2 regions of the Bartonella sp. SL317 genome follow, and region 1 is predicted to be linked to the other one. Evidence: predicted binding sites of a transcription regulator. Region 1 holds the regulator's gene; the other holds the start of a gene.
The links. The regulator HrcA, encoded in region 1, represses chaperone genes, less so after heat shock. The targets are predictions, from matches to a motif close to GTTAGCACTCNCNNNNNGNGAGTGCTAAC.
Positions count from the first base shown of each region.

Region 2: groES (co-chaperone GroES) is a predicted target of HrcA. The motif match lies at 2,487-2,515, and genes of this name have one in related genera.

Region 1 covers NZ_CM185144.1:921,516-929,422, reverse strand. The annotation lists gene AC6ER9_RS04290 (sensor histidine kinase) at 1-747, shown strand, start outside; gene AC6ER9_RS04285 (HPr kinase/phosphatase C-terminal domain-containing protein) at 771-1,235, shown strand; gene AC6ER9_RS04280 (PTS sugar transporter subunit IIA) at 1,371-1,769, shown strand; gene AC6ER9_RS04275 (HPr family phosphocarrier protein) at 1,786-2,082, shown strand; gene thpR (RNA 2',3'-cyclic phosphodiesterase) at 2,702-3,241, shown strand; gene grpE (nucleotide exchange factor GrpE) at 3,331-3,999, opposite strand; gene hrcA (heat-inducible transcriptional repressor HrcA) at 4,126-5,196, opposite strand; gene rdgB (RdgB/HAM1 family non-canonical purine NTP pyrophosphatase) at 5,707-6,354, shown strand; gene hemW (radical SAM family heme chaperone HemW) at 6,351-7,550, shown strand.
Region 2 covers NZ_CM185144.1:526,178-534,084, forward strand. The annotation lists gene groL (chaperonin GroEL) at 425-2,077, opposite strand; gene groES (co-chaperone GroES) at 2,140-2,436, opposite strand; gene fumC (class II fumarate hydratase) at 2,666-4,054, shown strand; gene AC6ER9_RS02535 (hypothetical protein) at 4,317-4,463, shown strand; partial or broken gene AC6ER9_RS02540 (hypothetical protein) at 4,641-4,955, shown strand; partial or broken gene AC6ER9_RS02545 (hypothetical protein) at 5,088-5,343, shown strand; partial or broken gene AC6ER9_RS02550 (lyase family protein) at 5,570-5,875, shown strand; tRNA gene AC6ER9_RS02555 (tRNA-Leu) at 6,599-6,683, opposite strand; gene AC6ER9_RS02560 (YqaA family protein) at 6,893-7,498, shown strand; gene AC6ER9_RS02565 (disulfide bond formation protein B) at 7,511-7,907, shown strand, end outside.

The sequences.
Region 1 (7,907 bases):
GACATGACCAATGCCCTTTATATGCGTATTGAAGCCATTGAACGCTTTGCTGCTGATGTAAGCCACGAATTAAAAAATCCCCTCACCTCTTTACGCAGTGCTGTTGAAACCCTCCCTCTCGCTAAAAGTGAAGAAGCACAAGAAAAATTGCTTGAAATTATTCAACATGATGTGCGCCGTCTTGATCGGTTGATTACGGATATTTCTGATGCATCGCGGCTCGATGCAGAGCTTGCACGAGAAACCGCAGAGATCGTTGATATGACACCTCTTTTGGAAAGTCTTGTGCATGCTGTTCAAGAAGTATACCGTAATACGCAAACCATTGAAGTAAGCCTTAATATTATCCCACGTCCTTATGGAAAAGCTTATCTTGTGTTGGGACATGAACTCCGTTTGGGACAAGTTATTTCAAATCTTCTTGAAAATGCTCGTTCCTTTATTCCCCATAATCGTGGTGAAATTTGCATCACTATGAAAAGTCATGCTTCAACTCTTATTTTAACTATTGAAGACAATGGCCCTGGCATTCGTTCAGAAAATATTGAACGCATTTTTGAACGTTTCTATACTGATCGACCAAACGAAGATGCTTTTGGACAAAATTCTGGACTAGGTCTTTCTATTAGTCGGCAGATCATCGAGGCCCATAATGGAATAATTACAGCCGAAAATATTATTGATCCAAAACTTGGAAAATGTAAAACTGGTGCACGTTTTATTATTATGCTTCCCCTTGTGAAATAAATCTTTTATCTAAAGTAAAAGACATGAAAACAAAATGTAAAATACTCCACGCAAATTGCCTGCAACTGGGAGGAAAGGGGCTGTTAATTATAGGTCCATCGGGATCAGGGAAATCAACCATCACTCTTTCTCTGCTCGACCGCGCTGAATGGTCAAAACGTGACGCAAAACTTATCAGTGATGATTATACAATACTGCGCACAGAAAATGGAAAACTTCACGGACACACCCCTGATAACTTAGAAGGCGGAATCGAGATTCGTGGTGTTGGTCTTTATACGATAGAATTTCAACGAAATACAATCATCGATTGTGTTGCTTCTATCGGTCCTGAATATGAACGTTTTTCCACAAATAAAACTTTTCAATTTGAAGATTTGCACATTCCTCTTTTAAAACTTCCCTCTCTTCGTGAAGCCGATTGTACAGCCATTTGTCAAGCTATTGAAGCATTTTTATTTAGAAAAATATGGCGCAAAACTGTCTAATTTTTTTCTAAAGATAAAAAAATCACAGTTTTTGCCTTTTTTTTGCAAATTTTTCTTGGCAGCAAGGTAAAGCCTTGTACAATATCTTTCCCACCAATATGGTTGGATCTTATGAGTTAACAGGAGTTTGCGTAAATGATTGGACTCGTGCTTGTAACGCACGGTGAGCTGGCTGTCGAATTTTTACATGCCGTGGAACATGTTGTTGGAACACAAGAAAAGTTCGCAACAATATGCGTTTATCCTGATGACGATATAGAACAACGCCGAGGTGATATTATAGCCGCAGTAACCGATACAAATACAGATCATGGCGTCATTATATTAACAGATGTGTTCGGTGGAACACCATCAAATATAGCTATTCCTGCTATTGAAAAAGGACGTGTTGAAATGATTGCAGGAGTTAATTTGCCCATGCTTATTAAATTGATTTCGATTCGGAAATGTCCTGATATCTCATTATCAGACGCATTAAGAATAGCACAAGAAGCAGGGCGTAAATATATTAGTGTACCAAGTATGACTTTATAGCGGATGATAAATACTGATGCTTTCCAAAGATACCCTACCCTCTCAAATAAGCCGTCATTTCAATATCTGTAATAAACGTGGATTGCATGCAAGGGCTTCTGCAAAATTTGTACAAACTGTTGACAATTTTAATGTCACTGTTGAAGTTGAAAAGGATGGAAAAATCGTTGGTGGTTCATCCATTATGGGGCTTATGATGCTCGCAGCTTCGTCCGGTTGCAACCTCACCGTTCGTGTTTGGGGACCAGAAGCAACAGATGCTCTTAATGCTCTTGAAAAGCTCATCAATAACAATTTTGGAGAAGAAAACTAGTGCCTCTCACCATAAAAAAATAATAATCCTTAGAGAATAAGAACCTTCCATAATTATTTTGAATTTTAATTGCTTTTTCCATTTTTATTTTAATATTCATATCAACTGTAGATTGGTGCAATTTTATGAATGTAACAGCTTATCATAATTAAATTATGCAGAATTTTTTGCTTTCTTTCCTAACATTATTTAGTCAATTTAGATTGTTTTTGCGTATTACGACTGTTACTCAACTTAAGCGTATGATTTAGATCTTTACAAAAACGAGGATTCTTACTTGTATTGACTATTTTTGCTTTTAAATAAAAGAAATATCAAGATAATTTCACAAATCAGAAATCAATCAACTTTCTTATTTTCTATTAACTTTATAGCTTTTCACAATACATAAATAATTTTCAACTACCCATCATTGTGATGCATATCATGAAAATGCAATTCTTATCGATATCACAACCATCTTCTTAAAGAATGAGCTTTGTGCGTTCATAATAATGGTAAGCATTTTTTAGACATTCTTTTTTTACACTATTGCCTTATCTTCTGTGGCATTCTTCACTTTCAATTTATCCGTCATTGCACTTGGGATAGCATCTTGTTATTATAAGGAGATAATATTATGGGTCGTCTATTTAGTGCTCTTCAGGTTCCTCAACAAACAACACAACAACTGATAGCGTTGCAAAATGGCTTACCAAATACACGGTGGGTTAATCCGCAAAATTTTCACGTCACTTTGTCTTTTTTCGGTGAAGTTGAAAGTTCGACAGCAGATGCCCTTATATACGCCTTTGACACAATAAAGCTCCCTCTTTTTATGTTACAAATAGAAGGTTTTGATATTTTTGGTTCAGAAAACGCTTCCCCCTCTCTTGTTATTCGCATTAAACCTTGTGAGGCTCTCAACCTTTTACACGAAAAGATGCAATGTATTCGCAGTCATTTAGGTTTAACGCCTGATGAAAGGCAATTTATTCCACATATTACCCTTGCGCGGCTGCGCGATACCAAACCTGAAGACCTTGTTCCTTATCTGCTCTTTCGAAAAAATTTATCATTTTCTCCTTTTGAGGTCGATCACTTTGTTTTATTTTCATCGCCATCTCCTTCAAGCGATGCTAGGTATCTTGTAAAAGGAAACTGGCCACTTCAAAGATAAAAGGGTGTTTGTAACACCCTTTTATCTTTGAAAAAAGACCCCATACATGCAAAATTGCGGAGAATGCTGCATTTTACATTGGAGTCTGATTATTGATGTGAAGCCGAATCAGTTTCAACAGCAGCTTCTTTTGTTCCTCCTTTGGCCACACCTACTATAGCTGGACGCAAAACCCTTTCTCCTATAATATAACCAGCCTGAACCACTTGTTGAACAGTGTTATCGGGGACATCGGCATTAGGAATTTCAAACATCGCTTGATGAAAGTGAGGATCAAATTTTTGCCCATCTGGATGAATTTTCTGTACCCCATGACGTTCTAAGGCTGCCATCATGGCACGTTCAGTCATTTCAACACCTTCTGCCAATGATTTCAAACCAGCATCACTTTCCCGTGCACCTTCTGGAATTGCTTCCAAAGCACGATTGAGATTGTCAGAAACAGATAACATATCCCGTGCAAAATTAGCAATGGAATAAGCCCTCGCATCTGCTACATCACGCGCTGTGCGACGTCGAAGATTTTCCATATCTGCTGCAAGACGTAAAAGCTGATCTTTCAGCTCTTTATTTTCATTCTGCAAAGATGCTAAAGGATCAATCTCATTACTTTCTTCTTCAACGTCTTCATGTGCTTCTGTTTTATGTGTTTTTAAAAGCTCATCCGCTGCTTGTTTAAGTGTATTACGATCAGCTGGATTTTTTAAATCACAATTTTCAAATGAAGCGTCAGTAAATTTGTTTTTTTCATCAGACATAAAAATTCTATTCCTTCATAAGATTTGTTATTTTCGATATCGAAATTTTACAGACAAAAATCAAGGGGTATTGATGTATATTAATATAATGAGCTTTTATAGTACAAATACTTAAACTGCATCATTTTAACGTAATAACTGTGACACAAGCTGAGCTGTATAATCAACCATGGGAACAATCCTTGCATAATTAAGTCGTGTAGGACCAATAACGCCTAAAGCACCAATGACTCTTTGTTGTGAATCACGATAAGGTGCTACGACTAAAGAAGAACCAGAAAGTGAAAATAATTTATTTTCTGAACCAATAAAAATTCGTACCCCTGAACCCGCATCCGTTAAATCGAGAAGTTGTGCCATACTCTCACGTGTTTCAAGATCATCGAATAAATGGCGTAATCGTTCTAAATCTTCTTCTGCTTTCATATCTTCAAGTAAATTACTGCGTCCACGAACAATGAGGTGTATTTTATGATCCGCCCCTTCTCCTCCCCAAAGAGCTAATCCTGTTTCAACAAGATGATGCGATAAATCATCAAGTGCAGCTTGTGTCTCTGCACATAAACGAGCAATTTCCCCTTTAGCTTCATTCAATGTACGTCCTTGAATATGCGCATTGAGAAAATTCGTTGCTTCTGTCAATTGTGCATGCGTTACTCCTTCTGGCAAATGAACAATCCGATTTTCAACTTCACCTTGTTGAGTTACTAAAACAGCAAGAGCATGCTCCCTATCAAGGCGCACAAATTCAATATGTTTCAATGTTCCTTCTTGTTTTGTTGCAAGCACAAGTCCTGCCCCACGGGAGAGATCTGAAAGAACTCGGCTTGCTTGAACAAGAAAATGTTCAACCGATTGCGCATGACCTGCCTCTTTGACTTGCATTTCAATATTTTCCCGCTCCTCGTTTGGCAAATCACCCGCCTCCATAAATGCATCAACAAAAAAGCGTAAACCCGATTGTGTAGGCATCCGCCCCGCAGAAACATGCGGTGCATAAATCAAACCAAGATGTTCAAGATCACTCATCACATTGCGAATCGTTGCAGGGGACAGTGTTTGTTGCAAAAGTCGCGAAAGATTGCGTGACCCTACAGGTTCACCATCATTAAGATAGGCTTCAACAATATGGCGAAAAATATCACGCGAACGTTCATCAAGATATTTAAATTCATTATCAATAGGTTTGTGCTTCATCACAATTGTTTCACTACTTTTAAAAACACTCTTCTCTTATATAATTTTTGCCAAGCTTTGGTCAAATAGTCTAAAGTAGTATAAGTATAAAAATATATTATTTTATTGAGCCGTAAAACACCATCTTTTAGAATGTTGATATAAGGCATATAAATATATAAATTGTGCGCGAGGTGTTTTTTAGAATATGTGATTGGGTATTTAAGATAGGAATTGATCTTTTTTAAGGACTTGCTAAGGGAATCTGAATTGTTTACAAACTACTGGGAATAGAAAATTGGACTTCTCCCATAAAAAGGCTCTCATAAAAATAAAGGTTTTCATAAAAAAGAGCCTCTCTCGTGTCTTTTCAATCGTTGTCTTCACAAAGTAAAATTTTATTTGAATAAAATATCATAAAGCATGTAAAAAATCTCATCATGTAAAATCGATAAGAATGTATGTCATAAGAATTTTTAAGCTGATTTTTAGTATAACAGTAGTTCCCTTTTCACTTTTGGAGAAATCTATATGAGAAGCATAGAAGATAAAAAACTTGTCATTGCTACACATAACGCTGGTAAATTACATGAAATCACTAATTTGGTTGCGCCTTTCGGTTTAATAATACAATCAGCAAAAGAGCTTGACTTGCCAGAACCAAAAGAAACAGGAACAACATTTGAAGAAAATGCTTATATTAAAGCTTTTTCAGCAGCAAAAAAGACAGGACTGCCTGCTCTTTCTGATGATTCAGGCTTAGAGGTGGATGCATTGGATGGGGCACCAGGCGTTTATACAGCCGATTGGGCAATTCAAGCCGATGGTACACGTAATTTTCCAAAAGCAATGCAAAAAATAGAAGATGAACTCCAAAAAGTCGGAGCGAGAGGAAAAAATCAACGAAAATGCCGTTTTATATCCGTCATTTGCATTGCATGGCCTGATAAACATGCAGATTATTTCCGTGGATGCGTTGAAGGAACATTCATTTGGCCTCCACGAGGAGACAAAGGTTTTGGCTTTGATCCTATTTTTTTACCAGATGGATATGAAAATACCTTTGGAGAAATGTCAACAGAGCAAAAGCACGGCTGGCAAAACAATGACATTCCCCCTCTTTCACATCGCGCACGAGCTTTTAAACTTTTGGCAGAAAACCTTCTGGCATTCTCATGAATGAACCTTTTGGCATTTACATTCATTGGCCCTTTTGTGCGGCTAAATGTCCCTATTGTGACTTTAATTCACATGTTCGCATCCATGGTGTTGATCAACCACGTTTTGTCACCGCCTTTGAGCGCGAAATAGAAACGCAATACCATAAAATAGGCCCCCGTCATATTACCAGTATTTTTATTGGTGGGGGAACCCCCTCTCTTATGGAGCCACAAACTGTTGATGCCCTCTTGCAGGCACTTGCAAGGAAATGGATACTTGATGATAAAGTTGAAATTACATTAGAAGCTAATCCATCCAGTGTGGAAGCAGAGCGCTTTCATGGATACCGTGCTGCGGGTGTTAATCGCTTATCTTTAGGGATACAAGCGCTCAATGATAAAGCATTACGCAAACTTGGCCGACTCCATAATGTGGAACAAGCTCTTTGTGCCATTGCTTTAGCACGAAAAATTTTTCCACGTTTATCCTTTGATCTCATTTATGCTCGCCCCGAACAAACCCTTGAACAATGGAAATCTGAACTTGTACAAGCCATTGATTTGGCAGCAGACCATCTTTCCCTTTATCAATTGACGATCGAAGAAGGAACCGCCTTTAAACGACTTCATGACGCAGGGAGGCTTAGCCTTCCTCCATCGGAACTCGCAGCAGATATGTATCACCTTACCCAAGAAATAACAGCTCTGTATGGACTTCCTGCCTATGAAATTTCAAACCATGCCGTGCCTGGTGCTGAATCAGCACACAACCTTCTTTATTGGCGCTATCATCAATATGCAGGCTTTGGTCCAGGAGCACACGGGCGTTTCATTGAGAACGGACCAAACCCTTCTTCCGCTTTTTCAAAAACACCTTTATCACACCTTGAAACCCATGAACGTTATGTTACAATCAATGAAAAGCATCCTGAACAGTGGCTTGAATTGGTCGAAAAAACAGGACATGGCTGTATTGAAACAGAACGATTAACCATAGAGCAACAGGCAAATGAAATGCTCCTTATGGGGTTGCGACTTTGTGAAGGCTTAGAACTTACACGCTATGAAACCTTAAGCCCAAAACGCATCCCAATGGAAAAACTTATCGATTTACAACACCAAGAACTGGTAGAAATGGTGGACAACCAACGCTTAAAAGCAACAGCCAAAGGACGTATTGTTCTTGATCACATTATCAGTCAACTTGCAAACTAAAGCTTTTTATAACAACATATTGATTTTAATCATAATTATTATTTTTAACAGCAAAAATTAGACCAAAATATCGTAAGGTTTTTTTATTTCAAAACTGTTCATAGTACATTAATTACAACCATTCACTGACTGCTTAAAAGTGAGGAAATATTTGGATAAAAGCTATAAAAAAGCATAAAAAGAGTGATATCCTATAGATTTTATTACACTATTTTCATAAGCACCATTGGCTATAACAAATTAAGAACAACTATTCTTAACGCAATTAGATCTGTAAACGACGCTATTTCTTAAAACAAGTTTCTCTTGGTTTTCCACTCATATGCTCCACGAAACTGAAGACTTTATGAATAAAAT
Region 2 (7,907 bases), 400 kb from region 1:
ACCACCCCCGTACCACACATCAACCTCGACACCACACATCAACCCCCACACCATGCACCAACCCCCGTACTACACATCAATTCCACCGCAAAATGGTCTTGAAAGTGCAAGGGGTTTTTTCTACTTATTTCTGTAAATTTGTAAAATCGTAAAAACGTGGCACTATAAAATGAACCATAACAATGAGCACTGTGTAGGAAAAAGACGCATCTAGTGACAGTCAGAAAAACGCGCAAATGGAAGGGATCAAATAGAGTATGTTATTCATGAGAATATCAGAGCCGTGATATATTGGAAAACATGGGGATAAAAACCATGAGAGATAGGGAACAAAAAGAGCCTCTCAAAAATATGAGAAACAAAAAAATAGACAAAAAAACGGGTCGAAAAGACCCGTTTCTTTATTTTCTCTAGGGAAAAGAGCTTAGAAATCCATGCCGCCCATTCCACCCATACCGCCCATTCCACCAGCCGGCATTGAAGGCATTGGAGCTTCTTTCTTTGGAACTTCAGCAACCATTGCTTCTGTTGTAATCAAAAGGCTCGCAATTGAAGCTGCATTTTGAAGAGCAGAACGTACCACTTTCACAGGGTCAACAATTCCCAAAGCAATCAAATCACCAAATTCACCGGTTGCGGTATTGTAACCAAATGTGTCAGCATTATTTTCCAACACCTTGCCAACAATAATCGCTGCTTCTTCACCGGCATTGGTTGCAATTTGACGGGCTGGTGCTTGGAGAGCACGACGCACGATATTAATACCGGCTTCTTGGTCAGGATTGCTTCCCTTAACGGTCAACGCACTTGCAGCACGCAACAATGCGGTACCACCACCAGCAACAATACCTTCTTCTACAGCTGCCCGTGTTGCATTCAACGCATCATCGACACGGTCTTTCTTTTCTTTCACTTCAACTTCTGTTGCACCACCCACACGGATAACAGCAACACCACCAGCCAATTTAGCTAGTCTTTCTTGCAATTTTTCACGATCATAGTCAGAAGTTGTTTCTTCAATCTGCGCTTTAATCTGATTAACGCGTGCGCTAATTTCAGCCTTTTGTCCAGCACCATCAATAATGGTGGTGTTTTCTTTAGAAATATTCACTTTCTTTGCCCGTCCAAGCATATCCAAAGTGACATTTTCAAGCTTAATGCCCACATCTTCAGAAATAACTTGCCCAGATGTCAAGATAGCGATATCTTCAAGCATCGCTTTACGACGATCACCAAATCCAGGTGCTTTTACAGCCGCAATTTTCAAACCACCACGCAATTTGTTAACCACGAGCGTTGCCAAAGCTTCACCTTCCACATCTTCAGCAATAATAAGAAGGGGTTTTCCAGACTGAACCACCGCTTCCAAAACTGGAAGTAAGGATTGCAAATTAGACAGTTTCTTTTCGTGAATAAGAATGTAAGGATCATCAAGATCAGCAACCATTTTCTCCGCATTCGTGACAAAGTAAGGAGAAAGATAGCCACGGTCAAATTGCATTCCTTCCACGACTTCCAATTCCGTTTCAGCAGTTTTTGCTTCTTCCACGGTAATGACGCCTTCATTGCCTACTTTTTCCATGGCATCAGCAATCATTTTACCAACTTCAGCCGCACCGTTTGCGGAAATGGTTCCCACTTGTGCAATTTCTGCTGAAGTTTGGATTTTTTTAGCCTTTTTGAAAAGATTAGCCACCACTTCATCAACAGCAGCATCAATGCCGCGTTTAAGGTCCATTGGGTTCATACCGGCAGCAACAGCTTTAACCCCTTCTTGCACAATAGCATGTCCCAACACTGTTGCTGTTGTTGTTCCATCACCAGCAATATCATTGGTTTTAGACGCAACTTCGCGCAACATTTGCGCACCCATATTTTCAAACTTATCTTCCAGTTCGATTTCCTTTGCAACGGATACACCATCTTTTGTGATGCGCGGCGCACCAAATGATTTATCAATCACCACATTGCGTCCTTTAGGACCGAGTGTCACCTTAACCGCATTAGCAAGGATGTCGACACCACGCAACAAACGCTCACGCGCTTCACGGCCAAATTTGACTTCTTTAGCAGCCATTTAATTTCTCCTTGGAGTTTTTTTCACAATAGTACAAGAATGAAAAACTGAGCGCCTCTCAATTAGCCCATAATTCCCATAATGTCCGATTCTTTCATGATTAAGAGGTCTTCGCCATTAATCTTGACTTCAGTTCCAGACCATTTTCCAAATAAAATACGGTCTCCTGTTTTGACTTCTAAAGGCACGCGCTTTCCGTTATCATCCAGAGCACCATTGCCAACCGCAATAACTTCGCCTTCTTGTGGTTTTTCTTTTGCTGTATCAGGAATAATAATCCCACCAGCGGTTTTATTTTCAGATTCAACCCGACGGACAACGACACGATCGTGAAGCGGGCGGAATTGTATATTAGCCATGTTTTAAATCCTTAAAACTGAACATAATTGCATTAATCTTAAAAGTTCTTGCTAGCACTCTATACATGTGAGTGCTAACACCATCCAAGATATAAAATCGGCCTTTCTCAATGTCAAGGATAGCCATAAAATAATTTCTCTTAAATAAAGCTTCAACATCTTGCTTCTTCTTGCACTTTCGCGTTATTTAGCTTTTTTAAGAACCCGTGAACAAAAAAGGATCTTAATCATGGTTGAAACACGTCAGGAAACGGATAGCTTTGGAACGATTGCGGTACGCCAAGATCGTTATTGGGGTGCACAAACTGAACGTTCTCTGCATAATTTTAATATTGGCAGTGAAAAGCAGCCTCTTGCCATTATTTATGCCTTAAGCCTTATCAAAAAAGCCGCAGCTCTTGTCAATATGGACAAAGGCAAACTTCCGCAAAACATTGGAAAAGCCATTGTTACCGCCGCCGATGAAGTTCTTTCTGGCGCTTTTGATGAGCATTTTCCCCTTTCTGTTTGGCAAACAGGCTCTGGTACGCAAAGCAATATGAATGTCAATGAAGTGATTGCCAACCATGCCAGCATGCTTTTGGGGGGAAAGTTGGGAAGTAAAAAGCCCGTTCATCCCAATGACCATGTCAATATGAGTCAATCCTCCAACGATTCTTTTCCCACGGCACTTCACATTGCCACCACATTGCAGACGCGCCAACATCTCTTTCCCATTCTTGAAGCACTCATTTCCACTTTAAAGAAAAAGGAAGAAGAATTTGCCGATATCATTAAAATTGGCCGCACCCATACACAAGATGCAACGCCTTTAACGCTTGCACAAGAATTTTCAGGTTATCGGGTTGCTCTAGAAGCCAGTCTTCAGCGTATTGAAACAGCCCTTGCCGATGTTCAAATGCTGGCGCAAGGTGGAACGGCTGTTGGAACAGGGCTCAACGCCCCGAAAGGTTTTGATGTTGCCTTTGCTCAAACAATCAGCACCCTCACCGGAATATCCTTTAAGACGGCACCCAATAAATTTGAAGCACTTGCCCATCATGGCGCGCTTGCGCATTTCCATGGCAGCTTAAACGCTCTAGCCGCAGATCTATTTAAAATTGCCAATGACATTCGGTTTTTAGGCTCTGGTCCGCGTTCCGGCTTAGGTGAATTAAGCTTGCCTGAAAATGAACCCGGCTCTTCTATCATGCCTGGCAAGGTCAACCCCACCCAATGTGAAGCCATGACCATGGTTGCAGCCCAAGTTTTTGGCAATCACACCAGCGTTACCTTTGCTGCAAGTCAAGGGCATTTTGAACTCAATGTTTATAAACCTCTTATTGGCTATAATGTCTTGCAATCCATTACCCTTCTTGGGGATTGCATGCGCTCTTTTGATCTCCATTGCGTCCAAGGACTACGTGCCAATCGTGTTCATATTCACGCACTCATGGAGCGCTCACTGATGTTGGTCACAGCCCTTGCCCCAGAAATTGGTTATGAAAAAGCCGCTGAAATTGCCAAAGCTGCCCATAAAAATGATACAACTTTGCGCACCGAAGCCCTCAAAGCCGGTGTTTCTGGAGAAGATTATGACCGTCTGGTTGACCCCAAAAAGATGATCGCGCCCCAATAATAAAGAGCCCAATTAAAGAAGAGGAAAACCTCTCTAAACCTTGTTCATAAAAAACATCGGGGCACCACGCCCCGATGATGATAGCCCACAGTATTCATTTTTTAACTCTCCTCTTAAACACTCCCCATCACCCCACTTGAAAATAATTGCATGCGTTCTTTTGATCTCCATTGCGTCCCAAAGAATTGTCTAAGGACTTGCATGCCAATCGTGTTCATATTCACGCACTCATAGGAATGCTCACGCACGTAAGGAGCAACTCTTGCCCCAGAAAGCAGCTCTTGCCCCCAAAATTGCTCCAGAAATTGGTTATGAAAAAGCCGCTGAAATTGCCAAAGCTGCCCATAAAAATGAGACAACTTTGCGCACGCAAGCCCTCAAAGCCGGTGTTTTTAGGAGAAGATTATGACCGTCTGGTTGACCCTAAAAAGATGATCGCTCCCCAATAATAAAGAGCCCAATTAAAGAAGAGGAAAACCTCTCTAACCTTGTTCATAAAAAACATCGGGGCACCACGCCCCGATGATGATGATAACCCGCAGTATTCATTTTTTAACTCTCCTCTTAAACACTCCCCATCACCCCACTTGAAAATAATTGCATGCGTTCTTTTGATCTCCATTGCGTCCCAAAGAATTGTCTAAGGACTTGCATGCCAATCGTGTTCATATTCACGCACTCATAGGAATGCTCACGCACGTAAGGAGCAACTCTTGCCCCAGAAAGCAGCTCTTGCCCCCAAAATTGCCCCAGAAATTGGTTATGAAAAAGCCGCTGAAATTGCCAAAGCTGCCCATAAAAATGATACAACTTTGCGCACCGAAGCCCTCAAAGCCGGTGTTTTTAGGAGAAGATTATGACCGTCTGGTTGACCTTAAAAAAGATGATCGCGCCCCAATAATAAAGCCCAATTAAAGAAGAGGAAAACCTCTCTAACCTTGTTCATAAAAAACATCGGGGCACCACGCCCCGATGATGATAGCCCACAGTATTCATTTTTTAACTCTCCTCTTAAACACTCCCCATCACCCCACTTGAAAATAATTGCATGCGTTCTTTTGATCTCCATTGCGTCCCAAAGACTTGGCTAAGGACTTGCATGCCAATCGTGTTCATATTCACGCACTCATAGGAATGCTCACGCACGTAAGGAGCAACCCTTGCCCCAGAAAGCAGCTCTTTCCCCCAAAATTTCCCCAGAAATTGGTTATGAAAAAGCCGCTGAAATTGCCAAAGCTGCCCATAAAAATGAGACAACTTTGCGCACACAAGCCCTAAAAGCCGGTGTTTTTAGGAGAAGATTATGACCGTCTGGTTGACCTTAAAAAAGATGATCGCGCCCCAATAATAAAGAGCCCAATTAAAGAAGAGGAAAACCTCTCTAACCTTGTTCATAAAAAACATCGGGGTATGAGCGCTCCTATGGTACTCTTATAATGCCCTGATGAGCCCCCAATAATAATAACCCACAATGTTCATTTTAAACACTCATCTCCATCCCACCAATATTTCACCCAAGAAGCAACAGCTATTCGAATAGGACTCAACGCTCGAACAAGCTTTGATATTGCCTTTGCTAAAAACAATTTGCTAAAAACAATCAGTGCCCTCACAAAAATATCCTTTAAGACGGCGCACAATAAATTTTAAAGCGCTTGGCCCCATCATGGTGCTCTTGCGCATTGCCACGCAAGCTTAAATGCTTGAGCCGCGAATCTGTTTAAATTTGCCAATGATATTCGGCCTTTAGGCTCCGGTCCCCATTCCAGCTTAGGTGAATTAAGCCTGCCTGAAAATGAGCTCGGCTCTTCTATCATGCCTGACATTGATTTATAATGATAATATCGCATTTAATTTGAATAAGACACCAAGACACCGTAAGATTTTCTCATTTTAAATCTCTCTCATATAGCTTTATAACTTCGAGAAGGAGACTTTTGCTTCGGTTTGTTCAAGCTGAGGCTTGTGAAGGAAGGTGTATTGAAAAAAACGACACCATTACGCATCTTAGCCTCCAGTTTTGCGGACCAACGGTTGATTATAGGCATTTTATTGGATATTTTTACGCCACGCAGCTCATTTAGCTTGTCGTAACGCACAAGAGACATGGTGTTGGTTGATTGACGATAAACAGATTAAAAAATGAGAGAATCTCATGTTATCTGGGGACTTCCTTCAAAAGGAAAAACAGTGAACATTCCTTATAGACCAACATTTTATAAATCCCCATGTTTTATAAATTAATCGTGTGCGTCATAATAAGATAAAAGTATACATGAAAATGATATGGTTTTAATAAGCCATAGTCTGCTTTATCGGCATATTTACCTTGTCTACCTTGAGGCAAATTTTTTAAGACAAATAAGCTATCATGCGTTCTTTTTTTCCTACTCACTTTTTAAATCACCTTTTGCATTGTACTTTTGGCAGATATCATCAGATATCAAGGTTGTATATAAAAAGCAGTTAAGTAAATAAAAAAATGACTTATAAAGGAAACGAGATAAGCAACGACATCACGCTATATTGTAGAAAATTGATAAGTGGTGCGGGTGGTCGGACTCGAACCGACACTCCTCTCGGAACCAGATTTTGAGTTTGGCGCGTCTACCAGTTCCACCACACCCGCACATAACTATAAAAGACTAAAGCTATAAAAGACACACTTGTCGATTATTTCTCTGCACTATATGAAGAAGAACAGATTCGTCAACAGTAGACTTCTCATTTTTTAAGAATTTCTCTCTTTTTCTTCTCTGTTTTATGGAATATTTTCTTTATCGAACTTATAGAAAACACATTTGTAAAGTTTTTACCTCTTAAATTTATAAAAAACGCATGATATTAAATAAATTAAAGCTTTGGACGATTTCTTTAGCAAATCGACGTACAGCGCCACATTGGCTTGGTTTCATTGCTTTTATTGAAAGTTCTATTTTTCCAATTCCCGTTGATGTTTTATACATCCCGCTGCTGCTTATCCGTCAAAAGCAGGTTTATCGCTATGCTTTGATTGCAACGACCTGTTCTGTTTTAGGAGGCATTGCAGGTTGGTTTATCGGACATTTTGCCTATGACACCCTTGCAAAACCCATTTTGGAAATTTACGGTAAAGTTGAAAGTTTTGAATCTCTGAAAAATAGTGCAACTTTACAATTTCTGATTCTTTTACTGATAACATCCGGTTTTTTTCATCTTCCCCCCATCAAAATTGTCACAATTTTGGCCGGTGTGATGAGTGTACATCTTGAACTTTTCATTCTCATTTGTATTTTTTCTCGTGGTGCTCGTTTTTATCTTCTCGCGTGGTTTATTAAACATTTTGGACAAAGTGCAATGAATTTTTTAAAACAACATTTCAAATGGATTATTCTCTTTGGTTTTGTTAGCCTTCTTTTGATTTATGGGATTTTCATCACTTTTTTTAACAAACAGCTTTTGTAAGGAACAAACTCAATGGCATGTGTTTTGTCTTCCCATCCACTTTTAAATAAGCATCTTCATTTTGAACCCAGCAGAAAAGAACAAAGTTTATGGGCTTTTTTTCTTGCTTTTTGCTTGTCTACCACGGTAGGTCTTGCTCTTGGTTTTGAACATATTGGCGGCTATATGCCTTGCGATTTATGTCTCATAGAGCGTTTTCCCTATTACGGTGCTATACCATTTTTGCTCTTAGCAGGTTTTGGTGCATGGTTTTTTCGTATGCCTTCTTGGATACAACTTTTATTTTTATGTGTTTTTGTTTTAATGAGCATCAGCCTTGTTTTAGCCATTTATCATGCCGGTATTGAATATGGCTTTTGGGAAGCGCCGCTTAGTTGTGGTTTAAACGCCGTGCGAAAAACCTCAAACA